DNA from 4 places in the Pseudomonas sp. NBRC 111131 genome. Region 3 is predicted to be linked to each of the others. Evidence: predicted binding sites of a transcription regulator. Region 3 holds the regulator's gene; each other region holds the start of a gene.
What was found. Region 3 encodes sigma-54, which starts transcription at its own class of promoters, with help from an activator protein. Its sites were predicted from a motif close to ANTGGCATNNANNTTGCTNT; they were not measured.
Positions count from the first base shown of each region.

Region 1: nirB (nitrite reductase large subunit NirB) is a predicted target of sigma-54. The motif match lies at 4,193-4,212, and genes of this name have one in related genera.
Region 2: APH34_RS18140 (CmpA/NrtA family ABC transporter substrate-binding protein) is a predicted target of sigma-54. The motif match lies at 5,176-5,195, and genes of this name have one in related genera.
Region 4: glnA (type I glutamate--ammonia ligase) is a predicted target of sigma-54. The motif match lies at 3,267-3,286, and genes of this name have one in related genera.

Region 1 is NZ_BCBH01000005.1:156,497-164,202, reverse strand. It holds gene APH34_RS07345 (bifunctional nitrate reductase/sulfite reductase flavoprotein subunit alpha) at 69-4,058, shown strand; gene nirB (nitrite reductase large subunit NirB) at 4,336-6,888, shown strand; gene nirD (nitrite reductase small subunit NirD) at 6,888-7,250, shown strand; gene APH34_RS07330 (hypothetical protein) at 7,356-7,706, opposite strand, start outside.
Region 2 is NZ_BCBH01000020.1:26,111-33,816, forward strand. It holds gene APH34_RS18125 (diguanylate cyclase) at 1-906, opposite strand, end outside; gene rlmKL (bifunctional 23S rRNA (guanine(2069)-N(7))-methyltransferase RlmK/23S rRNA (guanine(2445)-N(2))-methyltransferase RlmL) at 1,002-3,194, opposite strand; gene rmf (ribosome modulation factor) at 3,757-3,972, shown strand; gene APH34_RS18135 (quinone-dependent dihydroorotate dehydrogenase) at 4,070-5,095, opposite strand; gene APH34_RS18140 (CmpA/NrtA family ABC transporter substrate-binding protein) at 5,237-6,439, shown strand; gene APH34_RS18145 (ANTAR domain-containing response regulator) at 6,451-7,026, shown strand; gene APH34_RS18150 (NarK/NasA family nitrate transporter) at 7,192-7,706, shown strand, end outside.
Region 3 is NZ_BCBH01000008.1:75,218-82,923, reverse strand. It holds gene APH34_RS10155 (HPr family phosphocarrier protein) at 1-70, opposite strand, end outside; gene rapZ (RNase adapter RapZ) at 91-945, opposite strand; gene ptsN (PTS IIA-like nitrogen regulatory protein PtsN) at 948-1,412, opposite strand; gene hpf (ribosome hibernation-promoting factor, HPF/YfiA family) at 1,425-1,733, opposite strand; gene APH34_RS10135 (RNA polymerase factor sigma-54) at 1,813-3,306, opposite strand; gene lptB (LPS export ABC transporter ATP-binding protein) at 3,482-4,207, opposite strand; gene lptA (lipopolysaccharide transport periplasmic protein LptA) at 4,208-4,732, opposite strand; gene lptC (LPS export ABC transporter periplasmic protein LptC) at 4,719-5,291, opposite strand; gene APH34_RS10115 (HAD family hydrolase) at 5,299-5,823, opposite strand; gene APH34_RS10110 (SIS domain-containing protein) at 5,839-6,813, opposite strand; gene APH34_RS10105 (ATP-binding cassette domain-containing protein) at 7,061-7,706, shown strand, end outside.
Region 4 is NZ_BCBH01000004.1:315,287-322,992, reverse strand. It holds gene glnL (nitrogen regulation protein NR(II)) at 1-811, opposite strand, end outside; gene APH34_RS06595 (chorismate mutase) at 1,067-1,609, opposite strand; gene glnA (type I glutamate--ammonia ligase) at 1,763-3,169, opposite strand; gene thiI (tRNA uracil 4-sulfurtransferase ThiI) at 3,619-5,073, shown strand; gene typA (translational GTPase TypA) at 5,199-7,019, shown strand; gene APH34_RS06575 (DUF3077 domain-containing protein) at 7,149-7,409, opposite strand.

The sequences.
Region 1 (7,706 bases), on a different contig from region 3:
CGTGTTGCCCCCGCTTGCCAAGCAAGCCCGGGCAGCCGGCGCCTTTTGCGTTTCCATCAGGAGCCCCCATGGCCAGCACCGAAGTACGCAGTGTGTGCCCCTATTGCGGCGTCGGCTGTGGCATCGTCATGAGTGTGGCCGACGGTAAGGTCAGCAAGATCAGTGGTGACAAGCAGCACCCGAGCAATTTCGGCCGCCTTTGCACCAAAGGCATCACCGCGCACGTGCCGCTGACCGCCGTCGGGCGAATGGAAAGTGCCTTCGTGCGCTATCAACGTGACCATGAACCGGCCCGCTGCAGCCTGGACCAGGCCGTCAACCAAGCCGCCCTGCGTCTGCGTGGCATCATCGACCAGCATGGGCCGGACGCCGTAGCGCTGTATGTGTCGGGGCAGATGTCGCTGGAGGCCCAGTACCTGGCCAACAAGTTGGCCAAAGGGTTCATTCGCACCCGCCATATCGAGTCCAATTCGCGCCTGTGCATGGCCAGCGCGGGCAGTGGCTACAAACAGTCGCTCGGCGCTGATGGGCCGCCTGGTAGTTATCAGGATTTCGACCGGGCCGATGTGTTTCTGGTGATCGGCGCGAACATGGCCGACTGCCACCCGATTCTTTTCCTGCGGTTGCTCGACCGGGTAAAAGCCGGGGCCAAGCTGATCGTGGTAGACCCGCGGCGCACCGCCACCGCCGAGAAGGCCGACCTGTTCCTGCAACTGCGCCCCGGCAGCGATCTGGCCCTGCTAAACGGCCTGCTGCACCTGCTGCACCGCAACGGCCAGACCCAGCCCGATTTCATCGCCCGGCACACCGAAGGCTGGGCTGAGCTGCCAGCGTTTCTCGATGACTACACCCCTGAGCGGGTAGCCGCCATCACTGGCTTGAGCGAAGCCGCTCTCCACCAGGCAGCGGCATTGATCGGCGGCGCCCGCGAGTGGATGAGCTGCTGGACCATGGGCCTTAACCAGAGCATTCATGGCACCTGGCACACCAATGCGCTCTGCAATCTGCACCTGGCCACCGGCGCCATCGGCCGGCCTGGCAGCGGGCCGTTCTCGCTGACGGGCCAGCCCAATGCCATGGGTGGGCGCGAAATGGGCTATATGGGGCCAGGCCTGCCGGGCCAGCGCTCGGCACTGGTGGAGGCGGACCGCCGCTTTGTCGAGGCGCAGTGGGGGCTACCCTCCGGCAGCGTACGTGCAGAAGGGGGGGAGGGCACCGTTGCCTTGTTCGAGCAGATGCAGGCCGGTGAGGTGAAGGCTTGCTGGATTATCTGCAGCAACCCAGTGGCGAGCGTCGCCAACCGCCAGCAGGTGATCGAAGGGCTGCGCCAGGCTGAACTGGTGATCACCCAGGATGCCTTCCTCGATACCGAAACCAACCGTTACGCCGACATTCTGTTGCCCGCCGCCCTGTGGGCCGAAGGCGAGGGTGTGATGATCAACAGCGAGCGCAACCTGACGTTGATGCCCCGAGCGGTGGAGGCACCGGGGCAAAGCCTGCCTGACTGGCAGCTCATCGCCAAAGTGGCCTGCGCCATGGGCTACGGCGAGGCGTTCGACTACCCCGATGCCGAGGCGGTGTACAACGAGATTCGCCGTTTTCACAACCCGGCCACCGGCTACGATCTGCGGGGTATTGGCTACCCGCAATTGCGCGACAGGCCGCGCCAGTGGCCCTGCGCACCGGGTCGTACGGACGACCGCAGCCCCCTGCGTTACCTCCGTGAGGGCGACCCGAGCGCTCTGTTGTTTCCTACGCCCAGCGGCAAGGCACGCTTTTTTGCCCGGCCCTGGTTGCCCGCGCCCGAGTTGCCGGACGCTGAGTACCCGCTGGTGCTCAATACCGGGCGCGTGCAACACCACTGGCACACCCTGACCAAGACCGGCAAAGTACCTGCGCTGAACAAGCTGGAGCCAGGCCCCTTCGTCGAAATCCACCCCGACGATGCGGCGCGGCTGGGTATCCAGGACAAGGACCAGGTGGCGATTCGTTCACGCCGTGGCCAGGCCGTGCTGCCGGCGCGGGTCTGTGACCGGGTCATGCCGGGCAACTGCTTTGCGCCCTTTCATTGGAACGATGTGATCGGTGAGCAACTGGCGATCAATGCCGTCACCTGTGATGCCGTCGACCCTGTGTCGCTGCAGCCAGCGTTCAAGCACTGTGCGGTGACCCTGCAGCGGATCGCTGGCGAACGCATCGACGCCCTCGACCTCAGCACCGCAACCTTTGCACCGGAGCCTGCCCCCATGCCAACCGCGACCCTTGCACGCCTGCTGGGTCTGGACACCCTGCAAACGCCCGTTCTGGCAGACGATGAGCGCCATTACCTACAGGGCTTTCTGCTCGGTCTTGACCAGGCGCGCGCCCAGGGCGTGCCCAGCTTGCCGGCCAACGCGCCACTGGCCGCTGCCCGCCGGTTGTTCGTCGACGGGTTGCTGGCGGGGCTGTTCGCTCAGCCGGCGCCAGTGGCTGCGCCGGTTGCCACATCGCCTTGCCATCTAGTGCTGTGGGCCTCGCAAACCGGCAACGGCGAAGCGTTGGCCGAACGCTGTGCCGAAGGTTTGCGTGGGGCGGGGTTGCAGGTGCAGCTCTCTTGCCTGGACGCGGTCAACCTCGGCCAGTTGCAGGGCGCGGCCAGTGTCGTGCTGATCGCCAGCACCTTCGGCGATGGCGATCCGCCCGACAGCGCCAGGGCCTTTTGGCAGGCGCTGCAAGCCGAGGGTGGCGCCCATTGCGCGGCGCTGCCCTATGCCGTGCTGGCGCTGGGAGATTCCAGTTATGACCAGTTCTGTGGGTTTGGCCGCAAGCTCGATCTGCGCCTGGCCGAGCTGGGTGGGCGCCGTTTGCTGCCACGGGTTGATTGTGAGCCGGACTACGAGGACGCCTTCGCTAACTGGCTTGATGCGTTGTTGCCCAAACTGGGGGGCGAAGCGCCGCAACTGCCAATCAGTGAGCCTGCAGCCGTTGCCAGCTACAGCAAACATCACCCCTGCGCGGCGACCTTGCTGGAAAACCGCTTGCTTAGCGGCCCGGGCGCCGGCAAGGAAACCCGCCAACTGGTATTCGACCTGGCCGACAGCGGTTTCACCTACGCGGCTGGCGATGCCCTGGGCGTATGGCCGCACAATTGCCCGGCGCTGGTCGAGGAATTGCTGGCCCTCATGCAGCTCGATGGCCAGGCCCAGGTGGAGCTCAAAGGCCATGCGCCGATGCCGCTGGCCGAGGCCCTGGCATCGCACCTGGAAATTGCCAACGTCACCCTGCAGCAACTGCAGGTCTTCAGCCAGCAGGCCGCCGACCTGCAGCGCTTGCTGCAGCCCGACTGCAAGGCACAGTTGCAGGACTGGCTGTGGGGCCGGCAGTTGGCCGATGTGTTGCGCGCGTTCCCGCAGAACCTGCCGCTGGCCACTTGGCTCGCGTTGCTCAAACCTCTGCAGCCACGGCTGTACTCGATCAGCTCCAGCCCGTTGGCCCATCCGCGCCAGGTGCACTTGACCGTTTCCACCGTGCGTTATGGTGCGCGCAAGGGGGTGTGCTCAAGCTTTCTCGCCGACCGCGGGCAGGCAGCGAAGGTGGCGATCTTCCCGCAGGTGTCGAAGCACTTTCGCCTGCCCGAGGATGACAACGTGCCGGTGATCATGATCGGCCCTGGCACCGGGATTGCGCCGTTCCGTGCCTTCCTTGAGGAGCGTGAGGCACGGGGTGCCAAAGGCGGCAACTGGCTGTTTTTTGGCGAGCAGTGCGCAGCCACCGACTTTTATTACCAGGCGCAATTGCAGGCCTGGCAGGCGAGTGGCCACCTGCGGTTGGACACGGCGTTTTCCCGTGATCAGGCCGAAAAGATCTATGTGCAGCAGCGCCTGCGAGAGCAGGGGGCACAGGTGTGGCAGTGGCTGGAAGCGGGGGCGTATGTCTATGTCTGTGGAGATGCCCGGCGCATGGCCAAGGATGTGGATGCGGCACTGCGCGAGGTGATTGCGGCGCACGGTGGTGCGGATGCCGATGCTTATGTCGAGGCGCTGAGCAAAGCCAAGCGGTATCGGCGCGATGTGTATTGAGGTGCCCCAGGTTGGGGAGTGCTGCACCGGGAAAGTGCATCGTCAGTGGCGGGTTCTTCACCAGGCAGGGGGTCGCGGCAAACCAATTCCCTAGGCGCGGGCTTGCCCGGGTAGAGGCCAGCACAGGAGTCAGGGTTGGCACAGTCCCTGCTTCAGCTCAGCTACAACAACGCCCACTGATCAATGGCGATCACACCTGGGCACTCCGTGATGAATACAGGCAAAGGCGCCTGGGGCTTCGGCTCCAGGCGCTTTTTTTTTGATCGAGGATCGGCTTATGAAGGCAACAGCGAGCAGTGGGCAACGAGAGCGGCTGGTCATCGTCGGCAACGGTATGGTCGGTCATCACTGCGTCGAGCACCTGGTCGAGCGCGGCGCGCTGGCGCGCTTCGAGCTGCGGGTGTTCGGCCAGGAGCGCCAGCGCGCCTACGACCGTGTGCACCTGTCGGAGTACTTCGCCGGCAGCTGCGCCGAAACCCTCGCCCTCTGTGAGCCGGGCTTCTATGACGCCAGCGGCGTGCACCTGCACCTGGGTGAAGCAGTGCTCGAGATTGACCGCGCGCGCCGCGAAGTGGTTACGGCCCAAGGCCGCTACGGCTACGATCGGTTGGTCCTGGCCACCGGCTCCTACCCGTTCGTGCCGTCGATCGAGGGCTCCAGCGCCAATGCCTGCCTGGTGTACCGCACCCTTGACGACCTCGACGCGATCCGCGCTGCAGCCAGCGGTGCCCGCCGTGGTGTGGTAGTGGGTGGCGGCCTGCTGGGCCTTGAGGCCGCCAATGCACTCAAATCCCTCGGCCTGGAAGCCCACGTGGTGGAGTTTGCCCCCCGGTTGATGCCGGTCCAGTTGGATAACGAAGGCGGCGCGGCACTCAAGGCGCAGATTGAAGCGCTGGGCGTAGGTGTGCACCTGTCGTGTGCGACCCAGTCGATCAGCCCCGGCCAGGCCTACCGTTACCGCATGAACTTTGACGGCGGCGAACACCTGGAAACCGACTTGGTCGTGTTTTCCGCCGGCATCCGTCCGCAGGATGCCCTGGGCCGTGCCTGCGGCCTGGCGATTGCCCCGCGCGGCGGGGTGGTGATCGACAATCATTGCCGCACCAGCGACCCCTGCATCTTCGCCATCGGTGAATGCGCTTCGTGGAATGGCAGCGTGTTCGGCCTGGTCGCCCCCGGCTACCACATGGCGCGCAACCTGGCGGCGCTGCTGCTGGGCGCGCAGGCAGGGGAATTCACCGGTGCCGACCTGTCGACCAAGCTCAAGCTGCTGGGTGTGGATGTTGGCTCCATCGGCGATGCCCACGGGGCCACCCCTGGCTCGCGCAGCTACCGCTTCATCGACGAAGCCAACGCCGCCTACCGCCGGCTGGTAGTGGATGCCAGTGGCAAGCAGGTGCTGGGTGCCGTGTTGGTGGGCGATAACAGCTATTACGACACCCTGCTGCAATACGTCCAGAATGGCATCGCACCACCGGCCGACCCGGCCGCGCTGATCCTGCCGCAAAGCGGCGGTGCGCCAACCCTGGGCGCCGATGCATTGCCTGACAGCGCGACCCTTTGCTCGTGCCACAACGTCAGCAAAGGTGCTGTGTGCGCGGCAATCGACAGTGGCTGCAGCGACCTGGCCGCGCTCAAAGGCTGCACCAAGGCGGCGACCGGTTGCGGCGGCTGTGCGGCGCTGCTCAAGCAGGTCTTCGAGCATGAGCTTACCGCCCGAGGCGTGACCGTGGACAAGCGCCTGTGCGAACACTTCGCCTATACCCGGCAAGAGCTCTACGGGCTGGTAAGGGTCGGAGGCATCCGTACCTTCAACGACCTGCTTGCGCGCCATGGCCAGGGGCATGTCGGTTGCGATATCTGCAAGCCAGCGGTGGGCAATATCCTCGCCTCATGCTGGAACCAGCCGATCATGGACCCCGCCCTGGTGCCGCTGCAGGACACCAACGATACCTTCATGGCCAACATGCAGAAGAACGGCACGTACTCGGTGGTACCACGCATCCCCGGTGGGGAAATCACCCCTGACAAACTGATCGTGATCGGCCAGGTGGCGAAAAAATACGACCTCTATACCAAGATCACCGGCGGCCAGCGCATTGACCTGTTCGGCGCCCAGTTGCATGAGCTGCCGCTGATCTGGGGCGAGTTGATCGAGGCAGGCTTCGAGACTGGCCATGCCTATGGCAAGTCCACCCGCACGGTGAAATCGTGCGTGGGCAGCACCTGGTGCCGGTATGGCGTACAGGACAGCGTCGCCATGGCGCTGCGCCTGGAGGACCGCTACAAGGGCCTGCGCAGCCCGCACAAGCTCAAGTTCGCGGTGTCTGGTTGTACCCGCGAATGCGCCGAGGCGCAGAGCAAGGACATCGGCGTGATCGCCACCGACAAGGGCTGGAACTTGTACGTGTGCGGCAACGGCGGCATGCGCCCACGGCATGCCGAGCTGTTTGCCACCGACCTGGACGATGAAAACCTGGTGCGCCTGATCGACCGCGTGCTGATGTTCTACATCCGCACCGCCGACAAGTTGCAACGTACCTCGGTGTGGCGTGAAAGCCTGGAAGGCGGCCTGGACTACCTCAAACAGGTGATCCTCGACGACAGCCTGGGCCTGGCCGCCGAGCTGGAGGCGCAAATGCAGCACGTGGTCGATCAGTATGAATGCGAGTGGGCCAACGCCCTCAGCGACCCGGAAAAGCTCAAGCGCTTCCGTACCTTCGTCAACGACCAGCGGGCCGACCCGGATGTGCATTTCATCCGTGAGCGCCAGCAGCGTCGCCCCGCTGCACCCCTGCACCTTATTCCAACCGTCGAGGAGGCTGTCTGATGGCTCTGCTCAATGCTGCTGTGACAACGCAGGTGAACTGGCAGGCGGTCTGCCAGGCCGACGACCTGGTCGCCGATTCTGGGGTGGTGGTATGGCTCGATGGGGCGCAGGTGGCGTTGTTCTACCTGCCGGGGCAGGCGCAGCCGCTGTACGCGGTGGACAACCGTGACCCGCGTTCCGGTGCCAACATCATCGGCCGCGGGCTGGTGGGCACTGTGCAGGGCGAACTGGTGGTGGCGGCGCCGTTGTACAAGCAGCATTTCAGCCTGCAGACCGGGGAGTGCCTGGAGGATGGCGGGCAGAGGTTGCGGGTGTGGCCGGTGCGGTTGAACGATGGTGCTGTCGAGTTGGCTATAGCCTGATTTTCCTGTGTTGCCAGTGCCGGCCCTTTTGTGGGTAAACCCGCTCTTGCGGGAGCGGGTTTACCCACAAAGAGGCTTTGAACTTGCCTCTGCTGCAGCGGCGTACTACTGGGCCTGTTTCAAGGAAACGGCGATCAGGCAGGGGAGCTGATAGCTCGGCTGCGCGTCTTCTCCGCTCACCAGCATGCGCTGTTTTTCGGTATCGATGATCATCGAGTAGGTATCGGAATAGAACCCATACTGCGGCGAGATCGCGCCAAACTGACCGTAGCCATGGGGGGGGACAAAGCGGGTGTCGAGTTGGCCGCTCGAGGTGTAGCGCACTGCCATGACGAAGTAATAGAACGAACCGTATCCGATCAGGCTACCGTCGGCTTCAGCGATGTGATCCCACGCGCCGTCAATGTCGAAACGTACCACCTGGCCATTGTTGAACTCGGCTGCAGGTTTGCCTTG
Region 2 (7,706 bases), on a different contig from region 3:
GCTTGGACGGATGTCGAGCCGAAACGGGTGGTCAGCCAGTTGCAGCAGTTGTGTGCTGACCAATGCCAGGGGCGCGACCTGGTTCTGTGAATCGAACAGCACTTCATGGCCGTTGCGCCCGCTTGGGTCGGTAATTTGAACCACCAGGTTGTCTTCGGCAGCGGTCGGCAAACCCTCGGTGATCAGTTGGCGCAGGTTCAGCAGCGCCATCACGTAACCTGCTGCCGGGCCATCAGCCTGCGCGTCGGAAAATACTGGCGCGACCATCAGCAGCCCACGGGAATAGTCCGCAACCACATTGATCATGTCCAATGGCTCAGACACCGCCATGCTGCCGGGCAGGACGGCACGCTGCAGGGTTTGGGCACGTTTGGCCTGGCCACGCAGGTCCAGCCCGTAGGGCTGCCCCTGCAAGCGGGTAGCCTGGGTGTAGAGCACCGGGAAGTAGTAATCGCGAGGTGGCGCGGCATGCCAGTTGCCCTGGTCATCGAGATCGCGAATCGCATAGGGCTGCCCCAGCCAGGCACTGGCCTGGCGTTCGAACTCGCGCCGCTGGGCGTGCTCGACCCGCGGTGCCCAGGAATAGGCCTGGGTGCGGCGTAACAAGGGCCGGGCATAGCCGTCGAATTCGCGAGGGGTGATTTCATTGGAGAAGCTGAAGTAGCGCCGCAAACCATCGAGGCGCTGCTGCTGATCATCGAAACGCTCGGCTATACGGCTAAAGCGCTCACTGGCCAACAGCTCGAAGCGCTGGCGCAACTGCTGCATGTAGAACGCCTGTGTGGCCAGCGCCAAGGCTACCGACAGCATGCCACCGGCCACCAGTGCCACCAGGGCCACCCCCCAGGCAGCCATCGCCTCGCTGCCCAGGCCCAGTACCTTCGCACGCACGCCATACTTCGACATAGATTGATCTCGTCAACGTCAGCGTCCTGCGAACATTCTGGCCCTGTGCTGAGTTATAGCTATTGGCCATTAGCCCTGCAACGCAGCTGGTCGTTTCACCGCAATTGCAGGCGCCAGGCGCGGTGAATGCGATTGTTACGGGCAAAGTCCGGGTCCAGGGTCTGGGCGGTGATTTCCTCGACCACATAGCGCGCCTGCAAGTGCTCATCAAGCTGGAACTTGCGGAAGTTGTTGGAAAAATACAGCACCCCTCCGGGCGCCAGGCGTGCCATCGCCAGGTCGAGCAGTTGCACGTGATCGCGCTGAACGTCGAACACCCCTTCCATACGTTTGGAATTGGAGAACGTTGGCGGGTCGATGAAGATCAGGTCATAGCTGTCGCGGTTGGCTTCCAGCCAGGCCATGACATCCCCCTGCTCCAGGCGGTTGCGCTCGGAGAAGCCGTTGAGCGCAAGGTTGCGACGTGCCCAGTCCAGGTAGGTCTTGGACAGATCGACGCTGGTGGTGCTGCGTGCCCCCCCTTTGGCGGCATGCACGCTGGCGGTAGCGGTATAGCAGAACAGATTGAGGAAACGCTTGCCCGCCGCTTCGCGCTGGATGCGCATGCGCATCGGGCGGTGGTCGAGGAACAGCCCGGTATCGAGGTAGTCGGTGAGGTTGACCAGCAGCTTGACGCCACCTTCGTTCACCTCCTGGAAACGCCCCTCGGTGGCCTGGCGTTCATACTGACGGGTGCCACTTTGCCGCTCGCGGCGCTTGAGCACCACACGCTGCGGGTCAATGCCCAGCACCTGGGGGATCGCTGCCAACGCATCCAGCAAACGTGACTGGGCCTTTTCCGGATCGATCGAGCGGGGCGCAGCGTACTCCTGCACGTGTACCCAATCCTGGTAGAGGTCGACGGCCAGGGCGTACTCGGGCATGTCAGCATCGTATAGGCGATAGCAGTCGACCTGTTCCTTGCGCGCCCACTTGCCTAGCTGCTTGAGGTTTTTCTGCAGGCGATTGGCGAACATCTGCGCGCCTTCGGACAGGCGTGCCGGCTCATTGGCCACCGGCACCTGGCGTCGCGTGTCAGTGTGTTCAGCCTGGGCCTCGCGGCGCTCGCCAGTGACGAACTGGTCAGGCTGCACCTTGAACAGCAGCAGCTTGCACGGCAATGCGCCGTTCCAGAACGCATATTGCTTGTGGCTGCGGATGCCCATGCGCTTGCCCAGCTCCGGCGCACCGGTAAACACTGCCGCCTCCCAGCCCATGCACGCCTGGCGCAGGCGTTCGCCGAGGTTCTGGTAGAGGTACAGCAAGCTGGCCTCGTCGCCCAGGCGCTCGCCATACGGCGGGTTGCTGATGACCAGGCCCTTCTGGTTCTGGTCCGGACGTGGTTCGAAACTGGCGACTTCACCCTGGTAGATCTTGACCCAGTCACCCAGGCCGGCGCGCTCGACGTTGTTGCGCCCCGGCTGGATCAGCCGAGGGTCGGCCTCGTAGCCACGGATCCACAGGGGTGGCTTGGCCAGGCCAGCGTGCGCGCGGGCCTGTGCCTGCTCGTGGACCTTGCGCCAGGTGGCCGGCACATGGCCCAGCCAGGCGCTGAACCCCCAACGCTCACGTTTGAGGTTCGGGGCGATGTCGGCAGCCATCATCGCCGCCTCGACCAGGAAGGTGCCCACACCACACATCGGGTCGGCAAGGGCGCCGCCTTCAGCGGCAATGCGTGGCCAGCCGGCGCGGATCAGCACCGCCGCCGCCAGGTTTTCCTTCAGCGGCGCAGCGCCTTGCTGCAGGCGGTAGCCACGCTGGTGCAGGCTATGGCCGGAGAGGTCCAGCGAGAGGATCGCCTCGCCACGGTCCAGCCGCAGGTGCACGCGCACATCGGGGTCGATCTTTTCCACCGATGGGCGCAGGCCTTCGCGGTTGCGCAGTTTGTCGACAATCGCATCCTTGACCTTGAGCGCGCCAAAGTGGGTGTTGTCGATGCCCGAACCATGGCCGCTGAATTCCACGGCCAGGGTCCCGTCGGCGGCCAGGTGGTCAGCCCAATCAACCGCGTGGACGCCATCGTAAAGGTCGTCGGCGTTCTTCATGTTGAAGCGCTTTAGCACCAGCAACACGCGGTTGGCCAGGCGCGACCAGAGGCACAGGCTGTAGGCGGTTTCCATGTCGGCCTCGCCGCGGATGGCCGAGGTGTGCTCACGCACCTCTTCGAGGCCCAGGCCTCTGGCCTCTTCGGCAAGCAGGCCTTCCAGGCCTTTGGGGCAGGTGAGATAGAGTTCGAAACGGTCCGACATGTGTTTTCCAGAGCCTTGGGCTATTAAAGTGACGAGGCGACGCATCGCCCCGCCGATGTTTGCCCGAACGCCCTTCCAGCAAGCGTCCGAGTGGCCGCCGCTGCCAACAGGTGGGCAGCGGACGGTCCGGGCCGCCTGATCGATCCGTGCTCGCCCAGTGGCAGAAACAGCTTAGATCATCAGGCAGTACTAAAAATTTCCGTCGACATCAGGGCGCATGTGACCCTTCGTCGCATTTCAAATTATTTCTGTCATCACGCTGCAGCGCTGGCGAAATGACGTCAAGCGTCAGCAAACCCCGATCATAGCGGCCTCAACAGCAAATAAGGTTGAGTCGCATTTATTTACTTATCCCTTCACCCTCGGAAAGGTTACGTGCTTATGACAAATCGATCATTCCCAGCGTGACTCGCATTCGTTAGAACTGGTCTTAGGCCGCTTCGCAACGAGGCGGCACTTTCAGCCCGCCACGCCGGCAGCGGGCGCACACCGGCAGAACGACTCTGCCCGGCCTCGGAGAGGCCGACGGGACATTACAGTCAACAAGTGAGGGCAACACCCTATGAGAAGACTTAAGCGTGATCCGTTGGAAAGAGCATATTCACGTGGCTACCAATACGGGGTCACCGGCAAATCCCGCGAACTTTGCCCTTTCAATCTTCCTTCAGTTCGCCAAGCCTGGATTAACGGCTGGCGCGAAGGTCGCGGTGATAACTGGGACGGAATGACTGGCACCGCTGGCATCCATAGACTCAACGAAAATCACGCCGTTGGCTGAACGAGGACACTGAATTCGAGTCACCATGCACGCCCCATCCGGGCGGCGGGCTAAGGCCCAGGGGCCCCTTCAAGGGGCCCTTTTTTATGCGTGCGGTTTATCCGCGGGGCATGGCCGCGATCGCATCCACGGCTTCACGGATCAATGCGGGCCCTTTGTAGATGAAGCCCGAATAGATTTGCACCAGGCTGGCGCCGGCAGCAATCTTCTCGGCGGCGTGTCGGCCTTCGGTAATGCCGCCGGCCGCAATGATCGGCAGCTTGCCACCCAGCTCACCTGCCAGCACCTTGACGATATGGGTGCTCTTGCTCAGCACCGGCGCCCCCGACAAACCACCCGCTTCGCCCCCATATGGCAGCCCTTCAACGCCCTCACGGCCCAGGGTGGTGTTGGTAGCGATCACCGCGTCCATCCCCGACGTCATCAGTGCAGCGGCCACCAGTGCGGTTTCCTCGTCGCTCATGTCCGGGGCAATCTTGATCGCCAGCGGTACGCGCTTGCCCTGTTCACCCGCCAACTGCTCGCGGCGCTCGGCCAACGCATCGAGCAACTGCTTGAGCGAGTCGCCGAACTGCAGGCTGCGCAGGCCTGGGGTATTCGGTGAACTGACGTTGACGGTGATGTAACTGGCCTGGGCATAGACCTTGCTCAGGCAGATCAGGTAATCGTCTACCGCGCGCTCGACCGGGGTATCGAAGTTCTTGCCAATGTTGATACCCAGCACACCGTCATAGCGCGAAGCACGTACCCGCTCGAGCAGATGATCGACGCCCAGGTTGTTGAAGCCCATACGGTTGATGATCGCCGTGGCTTCTGGCAGGCGGAACAGCCGCGGCTTGGGGTTGCCCGGTTGCGGTCGCGGGGTGACCGTGCCGATCTCGACGAAACCAAAGCCCAGCTGGGCAAAGCCATCGATGGCCGCGCCATTCTTGTCCAGACCCGCAGCCAGGCCAACCGGGTTGGCAAAGTTCAAGCCCATCACGCTCACCGGCAACGCTGCGGGCTGCTTGCACAGCACACCGTTGAGACCAAGGCGGCCACCGGCGCCGATCAGGTCCAGGGACAGGTCATGGGAGGTTTCCGGAGAAAGCTTGAACAGCAGCTGGCGGGCCAGGGTATACATGGGCGGGCAAGGCTCAGGGGTGAATGAGGCTGCGATTATAGCCAGCGTGCGGCTGGCATGACAGCAAATCCTGGGAGCGCCTTGGCACATGGGTTGCTACATCGCTTGCACAGTGCCTATTCAGTACAGGCGGGGATATTTGTGACTACATCAGCCCTGGCATGGGTAAACGGCAGCGATGCCCCGGAGAAACCCAGCCTCAACATCGGCTTCATGGCCCTGACCGATTGCGCCTCGGTGGTGGTTGCCGCCACCCAGGGCTTCGCCCAGCAACAGGGGCTGTCCCTGACCCTCAAACGCCAAGGTTCATGGGCCGGCCTGCGCGACAAGCTGGCCACTGGCGAACTGGATGCCGCGCACTGCCTGTACGGCCTGGTGTACGCCGTGCACCTGGGCATAGGTGGCGTGCCGGCCAGCGACATGGCGGTGCTGATGGGGCTGAATCAGAACGCCCAGGCCATCAACCTCTCCCCTGCCCTGCAGCGCCAGGGCGTGACCAGCCCTGAAGCACTGGCTCGCCTGGTGCACCAACAAAGCGCACGACTGACCTTCGCACAGACCTTCCCCACCGGCACCCATGCCATGTGGCTGTATTACTGGCTGGCCAGCCAAGGCATTCACCCCTTGCACGATGTCGACAGCGTGGTGGTCCCTCCCGCCCAGATGGCAGCGCACGTTCAGGCCGGGCGAATCGACGGGTTCTGTGTCGGCGAGCCTTGGGCAGCGGCGGCCGTGGCTCAAGGCCAAGGGTTCACCCTGGCCACCAGCCAGACGGTCTGGCCCGACCACCCCGAAAAGGTTCTGGCCAGCGCCCGCGCCTTCGTCGAACAGTACCCCAACAGTGCGCGCGCCCTGGTCAAAGCCATCCTCGCTGCCGGCCGCTTCATCGAACAGAGCCCAGAGAACCGTCGCAGCACCGCGCAGTTGCTCAGCGGCAGCGCTTACCTGGACACCGCCCTGGGCACCATCGAACCACGCCTGCTCGGCGACTACCAGGATGGGCTGGGCAACCACTGGCACGACCATCACGCCCTGCGCCTGTTCGACCAAGGCCGGGCCAACCTGCCTTACCTGTCCGACGGCATGTGGTTCATGACTCAGTTCCGCCGTTGGGGCCTGCTGCGTGATGACCCCGACTATCTCGGCGTCGCCCGCCAGGTCCAGCAATGGGCCTTGTATCGGGAAGCGGCGCAAGCCCTGGGTGTGCATTGTCCGGACCTGCCGATGCGCAGCAGCCTGTTGATCGATGGTATCCGCTGGGATGGCAGCGACCCGCACGGCTATGCCCGCAGCTTCAGTCTGCATGCGCTGGGCGAACTGCCCGATGCTCGTATCGGTCTGTGAGGGCCATCACCATGCTGCGCATCCTGCTGATCGACGATACCCAGAACAAGCTCGGCCGCCTCAAGGCCGCCCTGCGCGAAGCAGGCTTCGAAGTAATCGAGGCGCCGGACCTGACCATCGACCTGCCCGCCTGCGTCGAATCAGTGCGCCCCGACGTGGTGTTGATCGACACTGACTCCCCCGATCGCGACGTGATGGAACAGGTGGTGCTGGTCAGCCGCGACCAGCCTCGCCCGATCGTGCTGTTTACCGACGAGCATGACCCTGGGGTGATGCGCCAGGCGATCCAGGCGGGTGTCAGCGCGTACATCGTCGAAGGCATCCACGCCGCTCGGCTGCAGCCGATTCTGGATGTCGCCATGGCCCGCTTCGAAAGCGACCAGGCACTCAAGGCGCAGTTGCTGGCGCGCGACCAGCAGCTTGCCGAGCGCAAACGCATCGAGCAGGCCAAGGGCTTGCTGATGACGATGAAGGACTGCAACGAAGAGCAGGCCTACACCCTGATGCGCCGGCAGGCCATGAGCCGACAGCAGAAGTTGATCCAGGTGGCTGATCAGATCATAGCCATGCACGAGATGCTGGGCTGAAGCCCCAGGCGCGCCAGCTTGGCCCAGCTTTTGCTGGATAAAGTGCACCGGTAGCCAACGGCGGTTGCCCACAGACCCTCGACAAAGACGTCGCTCCCCCTCCACGCCAGTGGGTCGGGTAGCGGCGTCTTTTCGTTTCCGTTGCATTGCCCAATGAGGTGTTCGATGAGTACCAGCTTCTGGAAATCCGGGCATGTGCCCACGCTGTTCGCCGCCTTTCTGTATTTCGACCTGAGCTTCATGGTCTGGTACCTGCTTGGCCCCCTGGCGGTGCAGATCGCCACCGATCTGCAACTGAGCGCACAGCAACGGGGCCTGATGGTGGCGACACCGATTCTGGCGGGGGCAGTGCTGCGCTTTGTCATGGGCCTGCTGGTCGACCGTCTTTCGCCTAAGACTGCCGGGCTGATCGGCCAGGTGATCGTTATCGGTGCCCTGGCTGGGGCCTGGTACCTGGGTGTCCATAGCTATGAGCAGGCCCTGTTGCTCGGCGTGTTCCTTGGCGTTGCCGGCGCCTCGTTCGCCGTTTCATTGCCGCTGGCCTCGCAGTGGTACCCGCCACAGCATCAGGGCAAGGCAATGGGCATCGCCGGTGCAGGCAACTCCGGCACCGTTTTTGCCGCCTTGCTGGCGCCTGTGCTAGCCGCAGGTTTCGGCTGGAACAACGTGTTTGGTTTCGC
Region 3 (7,706 bases):
CGACGAACTTGGCTGCCGCCCGGGCGTGTAGCCCCAGCTTGTTGATGATGGTGATTTCGCGGGCGGGCATCGTGGTGCGGATCCTGTGGGCTAGAGGTCGCGGTGGCGGACCTGGACGTTTTTCAGGGACTGTTGCAGCAATTGGCCAAGGCGTTCGGTGATGTACACCGAGCGGTGGTGGCCGCCGGTGCAGCCGATGGCGATAGTGACATAGGCGCGATTGCTGGCAGCAAAGCGTGGCAGCCATTTGAGCAGGTAGCTGGAAATGTCGTTGAACATTTCTTCGACATCCGGCTGTGCGGCAAGGTAGTCGATTACCGGTTGATCCAGGCCGGAATGCTCGCGCAGCTCAGGCTTCCAGTAGGGGTTGGGCAGACAGCGCACATCGAACACCACGTCGGCGTCGACCGGCATGCCTCGCTTGAAGCCAAATGATTCGACCAGGAAGGCGGTGCCGGGCTCGGGCTGGTTGAGCAAGCGCAGCTTGATCGAGTCGCGCAGTTGGTAGAGGTTGAGGTTGGTGGTGTCGATCTTCAGGTCGGCAAGGTCGGAGATCGGCCCGAGCAACTCGCTTTCCACGCGGATTGCCTCCGCCAGCGAGCGGTCTGCGTTGGTCAACGGGTGGCGCCGTCGCGTCTCGGAGAAGCGCTTGAGCAGCGTGTCTTCGTCGGCGTCGAGAAACAGCACGTCACATTGGATATGGCGGCCACGGGCTTCTGCCAGCAGGTCCGGAAAGCGCGACAAGTGGCTCGGCAGGTTACGCGCATCGATCGAAACGGCCACCTTGGGTTGCAGCAGCTCGGTATTGATCAGCGCGTTTTCCGCCAGTTGCGGCAGCAGGCCGGCGGGCAGGTTGTCGATACAGTAATAGCCGTTGTCTTCCAGCACATCGAGGGCGGTACTCTTGCCGGAGCCGGACCGGCCGCTGACGATGATCAGGCGCATGTTCAGTGCTCGTTCTGTACGTCCAGGACAACCTGGTACAGGGCCTCGCTGCTATTGGCAGCACGCAGGCGATCGCGGACCTCCTTGCGATCGAGCATGCTGGCAATCTGGCGCAGCAATTCGAGATGGGCGTCGGTGGCAGCCTCGGGCACCAGCAGGACGAACAGCAGGTCGACCGGCGCACCATCGATGGCGTCGTAGTCGATTGGAGCGTCCAGGTGCAGCAAGGCGCTGACGGGGGCAGTGCATCCTTCGATCCGGCAGTGGGGAATGGCAATGCCATTACCGAAGCCGGTGGAGCCGAGCTTTTCACGAGCGATGAGTTTTTCGAAGACGACCTGCATCTCCAACTCGGGTACTTGTTCGGCAATGAGGTTGGCGACCTTTTCAAGGGCGCGTTTCTTACTGCCGCCCGGCACGTTCACGAGGGAACGGCCGGGGGTCAGGATGGTTTCAAGTCGGATCATGGATGAGGGGGATCAGCGGGCGGCTGCACCTTGCAGCAGGCTTTGCTGTTTTTCCTTGTGTTTTTTCAGTTGGCGGTCGAGCTTGTCGGCCAGGGCGTCGATCGCTGCATACATGTCTTCGTGTTCGGCGTTGGCAACCACTTCGCCGCCGGGAATCTGCAAGGTCGCTTCGACCTTCTGCTGCAGCTTCTCGACTTTCATGATGACCTGCACGTTGGTGATCTTGTCGAAGTGACTCTCCACGCGGGCGAGCTTTTCAAGCACATAATCGCGCAGCGGCTGAGTGACTTCTACATGCTGTCCACTGATATTGACTTGCATACAGCTTCTCCTTTGTTGCCCGTGCATAAAGAGGCAGGTATTGCACCTGCCCCACAAACGCTATGGCACATCTCAGGGGCTACATCAGTCGCTTGCGCTCGCTCGACGGTGCGATGCCGAGGGACTCGCGGTACTTGGCGACGGTGCGACGGGCTACCTGGATGCCTTGTGCCTCCAGTAAACCAGCGATCTTGCTGTCACTCAATGGCTTTTTCTGATTTTCCGCCGCTACCAGTTTCTTGATGATCGCGCGGATGGCCGTGGACGAGCATTCTCCGCCTTCGGCGGTGCTCACATGGCTTGAGAAAAAGTATTTCAGTTCGTAGATGCCGCGGGGGGTATGCATGTATTTCTGCGTGGTCACCCGCGAAATGGTCGATTCGTGCATGCCCACCGCTTCGGCGATGTCGTGCAGCACCAGAGGTTTCATCGCCTCGTCGCCGTAGTCGAGGAAACCGCGTTGATGCTCGACGATCTGGGTGGCGACCTTCATCAGCGTTTCGTTGCGGCTTTGCAGGCTTTTAATGAACCACCGAGCTTCCTGCAGCTGGTTGCGCATGAAGGTGTTGTCGGCGCTGGTGTCGGCACGGCGGACGAACCCGGCATACTGCGGGTTGACCCGCAGGCGGGGGATCGCTTCCTGGTTCAGCTCGACCAGCCAGCGGTCGCTGTCCTTGCGCACGATGACATCGGGTACCACGTATTCTGGCTCGCTCGACTCGATCTGCGAGCCAGGACGTGGGTTGAGGCTCTGTACCAGCTCAATGACCTGGCGCAGCTCGTCTTCCTTGAGTTTCATCCGGCGCATCAGCTGGCTATAGTCGCGGCTGCCGAGCAGGTCGATGAAATCGGTGACCAGGCGCTTGGCCTCGGCCATCCAGGGTGTGTTGGCCGGCAGTTGGCGCAATTGCAGCAACAGGCATTCGCCCAGGTTGCGCGCGCCGACACCTGCTGGCTCGAACTGCTGGATGCGGTGCAATACCGCTTCGACCTCGTCAAGCTCGATGTCCAGCTCCGGGTCGAAGCCTGCGCAAATCTCTTCGAGCGTGTCTTCCAGGTAGCCCTGGCCGTTGATGCTGTCGATCAAGGTGACGGCGATCAGTCGGTCGGTATCGGACATCGGTGCCAGGTTCAGCTGCCACAGCAGGTGGCTTTGCAGGCTCTCGCCGGCCGAGGTGCGGGTGGTGAAATCCCACTCGTCATCATCGTTGCTCGGCAGGCTGCTGGCGCTGGTCTGGTAAATGTCTTCCCAGGCCGTGTCGACCGGAAGTTCATTGGGGATTCGCTCGTTCCACTCACCGTCTTCCAGGCTTTCGGCACTGCTGGTGCTTTCCTGGAAGCTGTTGTCCTGGACCTCGGCGGCCGGCTTGTTCTCGGCGTTGTCCGCCATTGGGTCGCTGTTGTCGAAGTCGTCGCCGTCTTCCTGACGTTCGAGCATCGGATTGGACTCCAGCGCTTCCTGGATTTCCTGCTGAAGGTCCAGGGTGGAGAGCTGAAGTAGGCGGATGGCCTGTTGCAACTGCGGGGTCATCGTCAGTTGCTGGCCCATTTTTAGGACGAGCGATGGTTTCATGGCAGGGGCTTAATACCTTGTTCGCCGGCGCGCATGCGCCATCCACTACACGAGGGCGCCGAGGCGCCAAATTCAAGCAAGTTTTATGCCTTAAATTGTAGCGTTTGCCTAGAGCACTGTAACAACTTAAACCCCGCCAGGGCGGGAAAGCCAGTGCTCCAGGCGCGTCCCGGGGTCAGAGCCGGAACTCGTGACCCAGGTAGACCTCTTTGACCAGGTCGTTGGCCAGGATGGTCTGGGCATCGCCTTCGGCGATCAGCTGGCCATCGTTGACGATGTACGCGGTTTCGCAGATATCCAGGGTTTCACGGACGTTGTGGTCGGTGATCAGTACGCCGATGCCCTTGGCCTTGAGGTGGTGGATGATCTGCTTGATGTCGCCGACCGAGATCGGGTCGACGCCGGCAAAAGGTTCGTCGAGCAGGATGAACTTTGGTGCGGTCGCGAGGGCGCGGGCAATTTCGACCCGGCGGCGCTCGCCCCCGGACAGGCTCATGCCGAGGTTGTCGCGGATGTGGCTGATGTGGAACTCCTGCAACAGGCTTTCCAGCTCCTTGCGGCGGCCATCGCGGTCGAGTTCCTTGCGGGTCTCGAGGATGGCCATGATATTGTCGGCCACCGACAGCTTGCGGAAGATCGAGGCTTCCTGCGGCAGGTAGCCGATACCGGCGCGAGCGCGGCCGTGCATGGGCTGGTGGCTGACATCGAGGCTGTCGATCAGGACGCGGCCCTGATCGGCCTGGACCAGGCCGACGATCATGTAGAAGCAGGTGGTCTTGCCGGCGCCGTTGGGGCCGAGCAGGCCGACGATCTGGCCGCTGTCGATCGACAGGCTGACGTCACGCACGACCTGACGCCCCTTGTAGCTCTTGGCCAGGTGCTGGGCTTTGAGGGTTGCCATTTACTCGGCCTTCTTCTTCGGCTGGATCACCATGTCGATGCGCTGACGTGGCTGGGTCACGTTGCCACCGCGACCGGCGGTCGCAACCTGGGTCTTGGTGTTGTAGACGATCTTCTCGCCTTCGGTGGTGTTGCTTTCGTTCTCGACCTTGGCGCGGTCAGTCAGGATCACCGTGTCTTTCTGCGCCTGGTACTGGATGGTCACGGCCCAGCCTTTCATTTTGTCGGGCTTGGCGGCGCTCTGCTGCTGCTCGAAGTAGGCCAGGTTGCCCACCGAGGTCACCACGTCGATGTCGCCATTGGCGGCACGGGTCATGGTCACGGTGTTGCCTTTGATCATCATGGAGCCTTGGGTGATGATCACGTCGCCGGTATAGGTGGCCACGCCTTGCTTGTCGTCCAGGTGCGCGTTGTCGGCCTGGATGCGGATCGGCTGGTCACGGTCGGTCGGCAGGGCGAAGGCGCTCGCGCTTCCCAGTGCTGCGCTCAGGCTGAGCAAAAGGGGGAGGGTTTTAACGAGCCTCATACTGTCCTCTTACGTTAGAGAGCAGGTCCATCCTGCCTTCTTTCAAATACGCTTTCATTCCTTTGCCCGTAGTTGTACCACCGGCGCCGTCGATTCTAACGGCTTGATCGGTCTGCGCATATTGCTTCTGCGGGAACACGGTCATGCGTGAGCTGGTAATGATGGTTTCACGCTGTTTTTCGTCGGTACGGGCCACGCGCACCTGGTCGATCAGTTCGACCTCGGTGCCGTCCGGGTTGACCTCGGCACGCGCGCTCTGTACGTGCCAGGGGTATTCGGTGCCCCGGTACATGTGCAGGTCGGGCGTAGTCACCAGTGTGACCTCGGTCGCCTTGAGGTGTTCGACCTTGTCGGCCGTCATTTCGTATTGCAGCTTGCCGTCGGGCAGAAACTGCACGCTATGGGCATTGATCGCATAGTAATCGATGGCGCTTTCGTCGACTTGCGCCACCGGTTTGTCGAGGAAGCTCTCGGGGCTGACATTCCAGTAGCCGATTGCCACCAGCAGGGCGGCGATCACCGCGAGCAGCGCAACATTGCGGGCTTTCTTGCTGAACATGGGCAACCTACAGGTAGTTGGCGTTGGCAGCGTCCAGGGTGCCCTGGGCCTGCATGATCAGTTCGCAGAACTCGCGCGCAGCGCCTTCACCGCCGCGTGCTTGGGTCACGCCGTGGGCATGCTGGCGAACGAACGGAGCAGCATTGGCGACCGCGATACCCAGCCCTACCCGGCGAATGACCGGTAAGTCGGGCAGGTCATCACCCAGATAGGCGACCTGCTCATAGCTTAGGCCCAGTTCGGCCAGCAGGCCGTCGAGCACCACCAATTTGTCCTCACGGCCCTGGAACAGGTGCGGGATGCCGAGGTTCTTCGCGCGGCGCTCGACCACCGGGGTCTTGCGCCCGCTGATGATCGCCGTGGTCACGCCGCTGGCCATGAGCATCTTGATGCCATGCCCGTCCAGCGTGTTGAAGGTCTTGAACTCGCTGCCGTCCTCGAGGAAGTACAGGCGCCCGTCGGTCAGGACGCCATCTACGTCGAACACGGCGAGCTTGATGGCTTTGCCGCGTTGCATCAGATCCTGGTTCATGTGCAAGGTTCTCATCTACATGACCCCTGCGCGCAGCAGGTCGTGCATGTTCAGGGCGCCGGTAGGGCGGTCGTGTGGGTCGACAACGACCAGTGCGCTGATCTTGTTGTCTTCCATGATCTTCAGTGCCTCGGCGGCGAGCATGTCGGCGCGGGCAGTCTTGCCGTGCACGGTCATCACCTGATCGATCAGCGTGCTGTGTATGTCGATGTTGCGGTCCAGGCTGCGGCGCAGGTCGCCGTCGGTGAAGACCCCTGCCAGGGTTCCATCCTGTTCCAGTACGACGGTCATCCCTAAACCTTTACGGGACATTTCAAGCAGTGCGTCCTTGAGCAGGGTGCCGCGTTGTACTTGCGGTAGCTCGTCACCAGCATGCATGACGTTCTCGACCTTGAGCAGCAGGCGACGGCCCAGCGCTCCGCCGGGGTGCGAAAACGCGAAGTCTTCGGCGGTGAAGCCGCGTGCCTCGAGCAGGGCGATGGCCAGGGCGTCGCCCAGTACCAGTGCCGCTGTGGTAGAGGAGGTGGGCGCCAGGTTCAGCGGGCAGGCTTCCTGGGCAACACGGGCGTCGAGGTTGGCCTCGGCGGCCTGGGCCAGGGGCGAGTCAGGGTTGCCGGTCAGGCTGATCAGCTGGATGCCAAGGCGTTTGATCAGGGGCAGCAGGGTAACGATTTCGGCGGTACTGCCGGAATTGGACAGGGCCAAAATGACATCATCGCGGGTGATCATGCCCATGTCGCCGTGGCTGGCCTCGGCCGGGTGCACGAAGAACGACGGCGTACCGGTGCTGGCCAGGGTGGCGGCAATCTTGTTGCCGATGTGCCCCGATTTGCCCATGCCGACCACAACGACTCGGCCCTTGCTGGCCAGAATCAGCTCGCAGGCTTTGACGAAATTGGCATCGATACTGGCCGCCAAGCCCTGTACTGCCTCGATTTCCAGGCGCAGGGTTCGCTGGGCGGACTGGATCAGCTCATTGGATTGGCTCATGTCGAAAAGCAATGCCTGATGAAAAGGCGGCGATTATAGCTGCAATGGAAGAAAGCCTCATCCTTTCGATTGTCCTATCAAATGTCATCAAACCCTGTCGCTGGCCTGAACGACTCGTTCCATGGCCTTGGGGCCGCACTGTGAGCGGTGCTATAGTTCGCCGCTATTCGGCCCGCGAGGGGCGCGTGTGCCTTCAAGATGAACGCCAGCGTCCACTAGAACGAGGCTGCACTAGCAAGGAGTCTAGATGAGTGTGGATAGCGCCTACGCGGTCGAGTTGAAGGGCGTCACCTTCAAGCGCGGTTCGCGCAGCATTTTCAGCAATGTCGACATACGCATTCCGCGTGGCAAGGTCACCGGCATCATGGGGCCGTCGGGTTGTGGCAAGACCACGCTGCTGCGCCTGATGGGCGCGCAACTGCGTCCGTCCAGTGGTGAAGTGTGGGTTGCCGGGCAGAACCTGCCGAGCCTGTCGCGTAGCGACCTGTTCGATGCACGCAAGCAGATGGGGGTGCTGTTCCAGAGTGGCGCCCTGTTCACCGACCTCGACGTGTTCGAGAACGTTGCGTTCCCGCTGCGTGTGCATACGCAGCTGTCGGACGAGATGATCCGTGACATCGTGTTGATGAAGCTGCAGGCCGTGGGCCTGCGGGGTGCCATCGACCTGATGCCCGACGAGCTTTCCGGCGGCATGAAGCGTCGCGTAGCGCTGGCCCGAGCGATCGCGCTCGATCCGCAGATCCTCATGTACGACGAGCCGTTTGTCGGCCAGGACCCGATCGCCATGGGCGTACTGGTGCGCCTGATCCGCCTGCTCAACGACGCCCTAGGCATCACCAGCATCGTGGTGTCCCACGACCTGGCCGAAACCGCCAGTATTGCCGACTACATCT
Region 4 (7,706 bases), on a different contig from region 3:
TGCGCAGGGTGATGCGGCCAAGGCGCAGTTCGTTCTGCGAGCTGATCGCCTGCATGGCGTTGCGCACGATGTTCAGCACGGCCTGGATCATCTGCTCGCGGTCGATCAGTACATCCGGCAGGCTCGGGTCGTAATCGCGCACCAAGGTGATGCAGCCCTGGCTTTCTGCCTCGACCAGGCTGCAGACCCGCTCCAGCACCTCGTGGATGTTGGTCATGGCCAGGGAGGGCAGCTTGTTGGAGCCGAGCATCCGGTCGACCAGGTTACGCAGGCGGTCGGCCTCTTCGATGATCACGTTGGTGTAGTCGCGCAGGCCGTCTTCGGGCAACTCGCGGGCCAGCAGCTGCGCCGCGCCACGAATGCCGCCGAGCGGGTTCTTTATTTCGTGGGCCAGGCCGCGCACCAACATCTTGGTGGTTTCCTGCTTGCTCAGCTGGGCCTCTTCCTTAGTGATGCGCAGCAGGCGGTCACGGGGGTGCACCTCCAGCAGCAGTAAGGTGTCGCCCTGGTGCAGGATCGGCGTCACGGCGTAGTCGACGGTGATGGTTTGCCCGGTCAGCGAGGTCAGCTGGGCTTCACGCTTGGTGAACGGGTGCGCCTGTTCGACGGCCTGACGCAGGGAATTGAGCGCCTCGGTCGATTCGGTGAACAGCTCGCTGATGAACTGCCCATGGCTGCGCTGCCCGCTGACGGCCAGAAGCATTTCTGCTGCCGGGTTCATGTATTCAAGGCGCAGTTCTGCGTTGAGCAGAAGCGTGGCCGTGGTCAGGTTGTCCAGAAGCAGACGGTGCTGTGCATCGCTGATGGTCATAAGGCGTCGTTGACCTCTTTTGGCGCTGGCATGCCCTTGGTCGAACCAAGGGCGAGCGCGCTATGGATCCGCTGATGCCAGGAAAATGCAAGAAACAAACCAAGGCTCCGAAAAGAAGCGGGATTCCTTGATAAAGACCTGAAATTGCGCTCAAACGGGCCAGAATATTCGGCTTTACCGTTTCACGTGACCTGTTTTGGGCCTCTTTGCGGGTCGCGGGGGTTTATTACGCACCAATATAGAGCATTGGCATGCTTAGCGTGCCGCGCACAGGTTTGCTGTGGCGCGAACCAGTGCCTGATGGCGTACAGGTTCGTCGCTACGCCTTGCCAGGGCCTGCGCGAGTTTTTTCCGGCACTGTGCCAGCGGTTGTTGGTCGAAACGAGCCAGTTCGAAAAGCAGTGTGGCCTGGAGCTCGTCAAGGCGCGGGCGAATGTCGTCGGCAAGGTCCAGCGCTGTAGTGGCGGGGCGTTTGCCCCGGGCGGCCCAACGGTTCAGCAGGCTGTACTGGATGAGTTTGCTGGCTTCGATCTGGTCATCGAAAAAAGCAGTGGCGCGGCCAGGGCTGAGGCCGAAGTGGGGTGCGGCTTCGCGGACCTGAGCCAATACCTGGTGTTCACGATCGGTCGCTTGTACAGGGAGTTGGTGGTCCCACTTGTGGCCCGCGACGGCGCTGGCGAGGTCCAGTCGCTGCTCGATGCGCGACAGTAAGGGGGCGAACTCAGTTTGTGGTGGTGAGGCATTCTGGCAGCCGAGCAGGCCGAGCGTGAGCGCGAGGGTAACTGGGGCGAGGCGCATGGTGATCTCCTTGATGCGAGGAGATCCGATTGTTGGGCAGGGGAGCAGGCTCTGGTTGTAGGCGACGTCTGAATTGAACGTGCGTAAAAACAAAAACGGCCTTCCGAAGAAGGCCGTTTGGGGTGATGCAATCGGCGCGAGGCGCCGATCAGATCAGCAGCTGTAGTACAGCTCGTATTCCAGTGGGTGCACGAAGGTGCGGACCTTGATCTCTTCTTCGCTCTTCAGTTCGATGAAGGCATCGATGAAGTCGTCGGAGAACACGCCGCCCTTGGTCAGGAACGCACGGCCTTTATCCAGCTCTTCCAGAGCTTCTTTCAGGCTGCCGCAAACTTGCGGGATGTCTTTGGCCTCTTCAGGCGGCAAGTCATACAGGTTCTTGTCGGCAGCATCGCCTGGGTGGATCTTGTTCTGGATGCCGTCCAGGCCAGCCATCAACAGGGCCGCGAAGGCCAGGTATGGGTTGGCCGATGGGTCCGGGAAACGCGCTTCGATACGGCGGGCCTTCGGGCTGCCGACGTAAGGAATGCGGATCGAGGCGGAACGGTTGCGAGCCGAGTAGGCCAGCATTACCGGGGCTTCGAAGCCTGGGACCAGACGCTTGTAGGAGTTGGTCGACGGGTTGGTGAAGCCGTTCAGGGCCTTGCCGTGCTTGATGATACCGCCGATGAAGTACAGGGCGGTGTCGGACAGGCCGGCGTAGCCTTCGCCTGCGAAGGTGTTCTTGCCGTCTTTCCAGATCGACATGTGCACGTGCATGCCCGAGCCGTTGTCGCCGTAGAGTGGCTTCGGCATGAAGGTGGCGGTACGGCCGTAAGCGTCGGCAACGTTGTGCACGACGTATTTCAGGGCCTGTACTTCGTCCGCTTTCTTCACCAGGGTGTTGAACTTGACGCCGATTTCGTTCTGACCGGCAGTCGCCACCTCGTGGTGGTGAACTTCAACGGTCTGGCCCATCTCTTCCAGAGCGTTGCACATGGCAGTACGGATTTCGTGGTCGTGGTCGAACGGCGGAACTGGGAAGTAGCCGCCTTTCACGCCAGGACGGTGGCCTTTGTTGCCGCCTTCCACGTCAGCGCCGGTCATCCACGAGCCTTGCTCGGAGAAGATCTTGAACATCGAGCCGGAAATGTCCGACTGGAACTTCACTTCGTCGAAGATGAAGAATTCTGGCTCTGGGCCAGCGAATACGGTGTCACCGATGCCGGTGCTCTTCAGGTACTCTTCGGCGCGCTTGGCGATCCCGCGTGGGTCACGATCGTAGCCTTGCATGCTCGACGGGTCGACGATGTCGCAGGTGAGGATCAGGGTCGGTTCTTCGGTGAACGGGTCCAGGACGGCAGTTTCGTCGACCGGCATCAGGATCATGTCGGAGGCTTCGATACCTTTCCAGCCAGCGATGGAGGAGCCGTCGAACATCTTGCCGACTTCGAAGAAGTCTTCGTCCAGAGCATCACGCGCTGGCATGGTCACGTGATGCTGAATGCCTTTGGTGTCCGTGAAACGCAGATCAATCCACTTGACGTCATGATCTTTGATGAGTTGAACCGACTTCGACATGTTGTCCTCCGGATGGTCGAGGGCGCAGTTGGCCGCTGCCCTGGAAAAAGGGTGTCGCCGGGCGCGGATAGTCGGCCAAGCTTACCTGCCTCACAAGGGAGCAATTTGCATGCCAGTGCCCGAAAATGGCGAGGGCGGGGTAAAAGGGGGCGTTTGCGGGTGTTTGCGTTAGGGTCACTGGGCAAAAGTGCACCCTTTAGAGGCGGCATCAAAGTCATCTGCACCATAAAGGTGCGTCGTGAAGGATCTGTGCTTCCTTTAAGGGCCTTGCCGTCTGCCTGCCGGTCCCGCACCGCTGGGTTGCCTTGCGGGCGCCGACTTACCGGCGATGGGCCGGTGCGGCCAATATAAATCCAACCTTCTGTACAAAAGTTGGTCAAATCCTGAGCAATTTCCGATATAATTCGCGCCCCTCATTTTCGGCAGGCCCTGCGCGCGCTGTTAAACCAATGAAACTTATCGTCAAAGTCTTCCCAGAGATCACCATCAAAAGCCGGCCGGTGCGCAAGCGCTTCATTCGCCAGCTCGGCAAGAACATCCGCAACGTGCTCAAGGACCTCGATCCGGAGCTCGTGGTTGATGGTGTCTGGGACAATCTCGAAGTGGTCACCCGCGTCGAGGACGAGAAGGTCCAGCGTGAAATGATCGAGCGCCTCACCTGCACCCCGGGTATCACCCATTTCCTGCAGGTCGAGCAATACCCGCTGGGTGATTTCGACGATATCGTCGCCAAGTGCAAACACCACTTCGGCCACTTGCTGGCCGGCAAGCGCTTTGCCGTGCGTTGCAAGCGGGGTGGGCACCATGACTTCACCTCGATGGATGTCGACCGCTACGTCGGCAGCCAGTTGCGCCAGCAGTGCGGCGCCGCCGGTATCGACCTGAAGACCCCAGAGATCCTGGTGCGCATCGAGATCCGCGATCAGCGCCTGTACGTGATCCACAATCAGCATCAGGGTATCGGCGGCTATCCGCTGGGCGCGCTCGAGCAGACCCTGGTACTGATGTCTGGCGGCTTTGACTCCACCGTGGCGGCCTATCAGATGATGCGTCGTGGCCTGATGACCCACTTCTGCTTCTTCAATCTCGGTGGCCGCGCCCACGAGTTGGGAGTGATGGAAGTGGCGCACTACCTGTGGAAAAAGTACGGCAGCAGCCAGCGCGTGCTGTTCATCAGCGTGCCGTTCGAAGAAGTGGTCGGCGAGATTCTCAACAAAGTCGACAACAGTTACATGGGCGTTACGCTCAAGCGCATGATGCTGCGCGCGGCTGCACGCATGGCCGACCGCCTGCAGATCGACGCGCTGGTCACCGGCGAGGCTATTTCCCAGGTTTCCAGCCAGACCCTGCCGAACCTGTCGATCATCGATTCGGCGACTGAAAAGCTGGTGCTGCGCCCGCTGCTGGCCACCCACAAGCAGGACATCATCGACCAGGCAACCGAAATCGGCACGGCCGACTTCGCCAAGCACATGCCTGAGTACTGTGGCGTGATCTCGGTTAACCCGACCACCCACGCCAAGCGCCACCGCATGGAGCATGAAGAGAAACAGTTCGACATGGCCGTGCTGGAGCGTGCCCTGGAGCGTGCCAAGTTCATTTCGATCGACCATGTGATCGACGAGTTGGGCAAGGACGTGGAAATCGAGGAAGTGCACGAAGCCCTGCCTGGGCAGATCGTCATCGACATCCGTCACCCCGATGCCCAGGAGGACGAGCCCCTGGTGATCGAGGGCGTTGAGGTCCAGGTCATGCCGTTCTATGCGATCAACAGCAAGTTCAAGCAGCTGGATGAAACTCGCCAGTACCTGCTGTATTGCGACAAAGGTGTGATGAGCCGTTTGCACGCACACCACCTGCTCAGTGAGGGACATGCCAATGTGCGTGTTTATCGTCCGACATAAGACGCCAGGGCTGTATGGCGGCAGCATCCGCCATCGCCCTCCCGACCGCCGGGCCCGCTGAGCTTTTAACTTCATATTGGCCGCCTAGACTGGCGGCAACCGAATCCTCTGATCGAGATACAGTTGTGATCGAAAATCTGCGTAACATCGCCATCATCGCCCACGTTGACCATGGTAAAACCACCCTGGTCGACAAACTCCTGCGCCAGTCCGGCACCCTGGAGCGTAACGAGCTCAACGACGAGCGCGTGATGGACTCCAACGACCAGGAAAAAGAGCGCGGCATTACCATTCTGGCGAAGAACACCGCCATCAACTGGAACGGCTACCACATCAACATCGTCGACACCCCCGGCCACGCCGACTTCGGTGGCGAGGTTGAACGTGTAATGTCGATGGTCGACTCCGTGCTGCTGCTGGTCGACGCCCAGGACGGCCCGATGCCGCAAACCCGCTTCGTGACCAAGAAGGCTTTCGAAGCCGGCCTGAAGCCGATCGTCGTGATCAACAAGGTCGACCGTCCGGGCGCGCGTCCTGACTGGGTTCTGGACCAGATCTTCGACCTGTTCGACAACCTCGGTGCCACCGACGAACAGCTGGACTTCAAAGTCGTCTACGCCTCGGCGCTGAACGGTATTGCCGGTCTGGACCACACCGCCATGGGCGAAGACATGACCGCCCTGTACCAGTCGATCGTCGACAACGTACCGGCGCCGGACGTTGACCGTGACGGTTCGTTCCAGATGCAGATCTCCGCGCTGGACTACAACAGCTTCCTCGGCGTTATCGGCGTTGGCCGTATCGCCCGTGGCCGCGTCAAGCCGAACACCCCGGTTGTCGCCATCGACACCAATGGCAAGAAGCGTAACGGTCGTATCCTGAAGCTGATGGGCCACCACGGCCTGCACCGCGTCGACGTCGAAGAAGCCCAGGCTGGCGACATCGTCTGCATCAGCGGTTTCGACGAGCTGTTCATCTCCGACACCCTGTGCGCCCCGGACGCGGTAGAAGCGATGAAGCCGCTGACCGTTGACGAGCCGACCGTTTCGATGACCTTCCAGGTCAACGACTCGCCGTTCTGCGGTAAGGAAGGCAAGTTCGTCACCAGCCGTAACATCAAGGATCGCCTGGACAAGGAGCTGCTGTACAACGTGGCCCTGCGCGTTCAGGAAACCGACTCCCCTGACAAGTTCAAGGTATCGGGCCGTGGTGAGCTGCACCTGTCTGTTCTGATCGAAACCATGCGCCGTGAAGGCTTCGAGATGGCCGTAGGCCGTCCTGAAGTGATCATCCGTGAAGTCGACGGCGTGAAGCAGGAACCGTTCGAGAACGTCACTATCGACATCCCTGAAGAATCCCAGGGCAAGGTCATGGAAGAGATGGGCCTGCGTAAGGGCGACCTGACCAACATGGTTCCGGATGGCAAGGGCCGTGTTCGCCTGGAGTACAACATTCCAGCCCGTGGCCTGATCGGTTTCCGTAACCAGTTCCTGACCCTGACCAACGGTGCAGGCATCCTGACCTCGATCTTCGATCGCTACGACACCATGAAGTCGGGCCAGATGTCCGGCCGCCTCAACGGCGTACTGGTTTCGGTCGAGACCGGCAAGGCACTGACCTACTCGCTGGAAACCCTGCAGGCACGTGGCAAGCTGTTCGTTGAACACGGCCAGGAGATCTACAACGGTCAGATCATCGGCCTGAACAGCCGCGACAACGACCTGGGCGTGAACCCGACCAAAGGCAAGAAGCTCGACAACATGCGTGCTTCGGGCAAAGACGAAGTCATCGCCCTGGTACCGCCAGTTCGCCACACCCTCGAGCAGGCCCTGGAGTTCATCCAGGACGACGAGCTGTGCGAAGTCACGCCGAAGTCGATCCGTCTGCGCAAGAAGATCCTGGACGAAGGCGAGCGTACCCGCGCTGCCAAGAAAGCCAAGAACTGAGTTAGCTCAGGCTGAATGAAAACGCCCCCGGTCGAAAGGCCGGGGGCGTTTTTGTTTGCTTTGTGAAAAGTGGCTGTAGGAAGCGGCTGTGTTTCGCGGCTGCACCTAATCACCGGTCCAGAGGCGGGCTCAGCGCATCATGCCCAACTCGGCATCGTCCAACAGCGCCTTGGCCAATGCACTCAGGTAGTGCGAAGCCCAGATCAGTTGCTGGTCGTTTTCCATCACGCCGGTAAGCGTCATGTCGCGTACATAGCCCATCAGTTCAGAGGCTTGTTCACGGGCGTTCTGGCACGGGATGCCGGCGGCTATCTGGAACAGCGGCTGGTCATGGGCTTCGCCTTGGTAGAAAAAGGTTTTGCCTGGCGTTGTTTTATCGTTTTCTGTCATCGGTCCATTTCCCTGACTACTGCGATGGATGGCACCGGCTGCGCCGGTGTTCGCGGGACAAGCCCGCTCCCACAGGGGTTCGCAAGCTGTGCCGTCCTTGTGGGAGCGGGCTTGCCCCGCGAAGCGTCGAACATCAATGGATCGTCAGGTAATGGGTGATGTTGACCACAACCTGGTCCAGGGGAACGAGGTTATTGCCAATGGCGTAGGTGAGATCTAAGGAACTGCCACCAACGTTTCCACACGTAGAGGCGGCAACTGTACGCAGGGTGGAAAAACCGGTCACCCAAGCTCCTC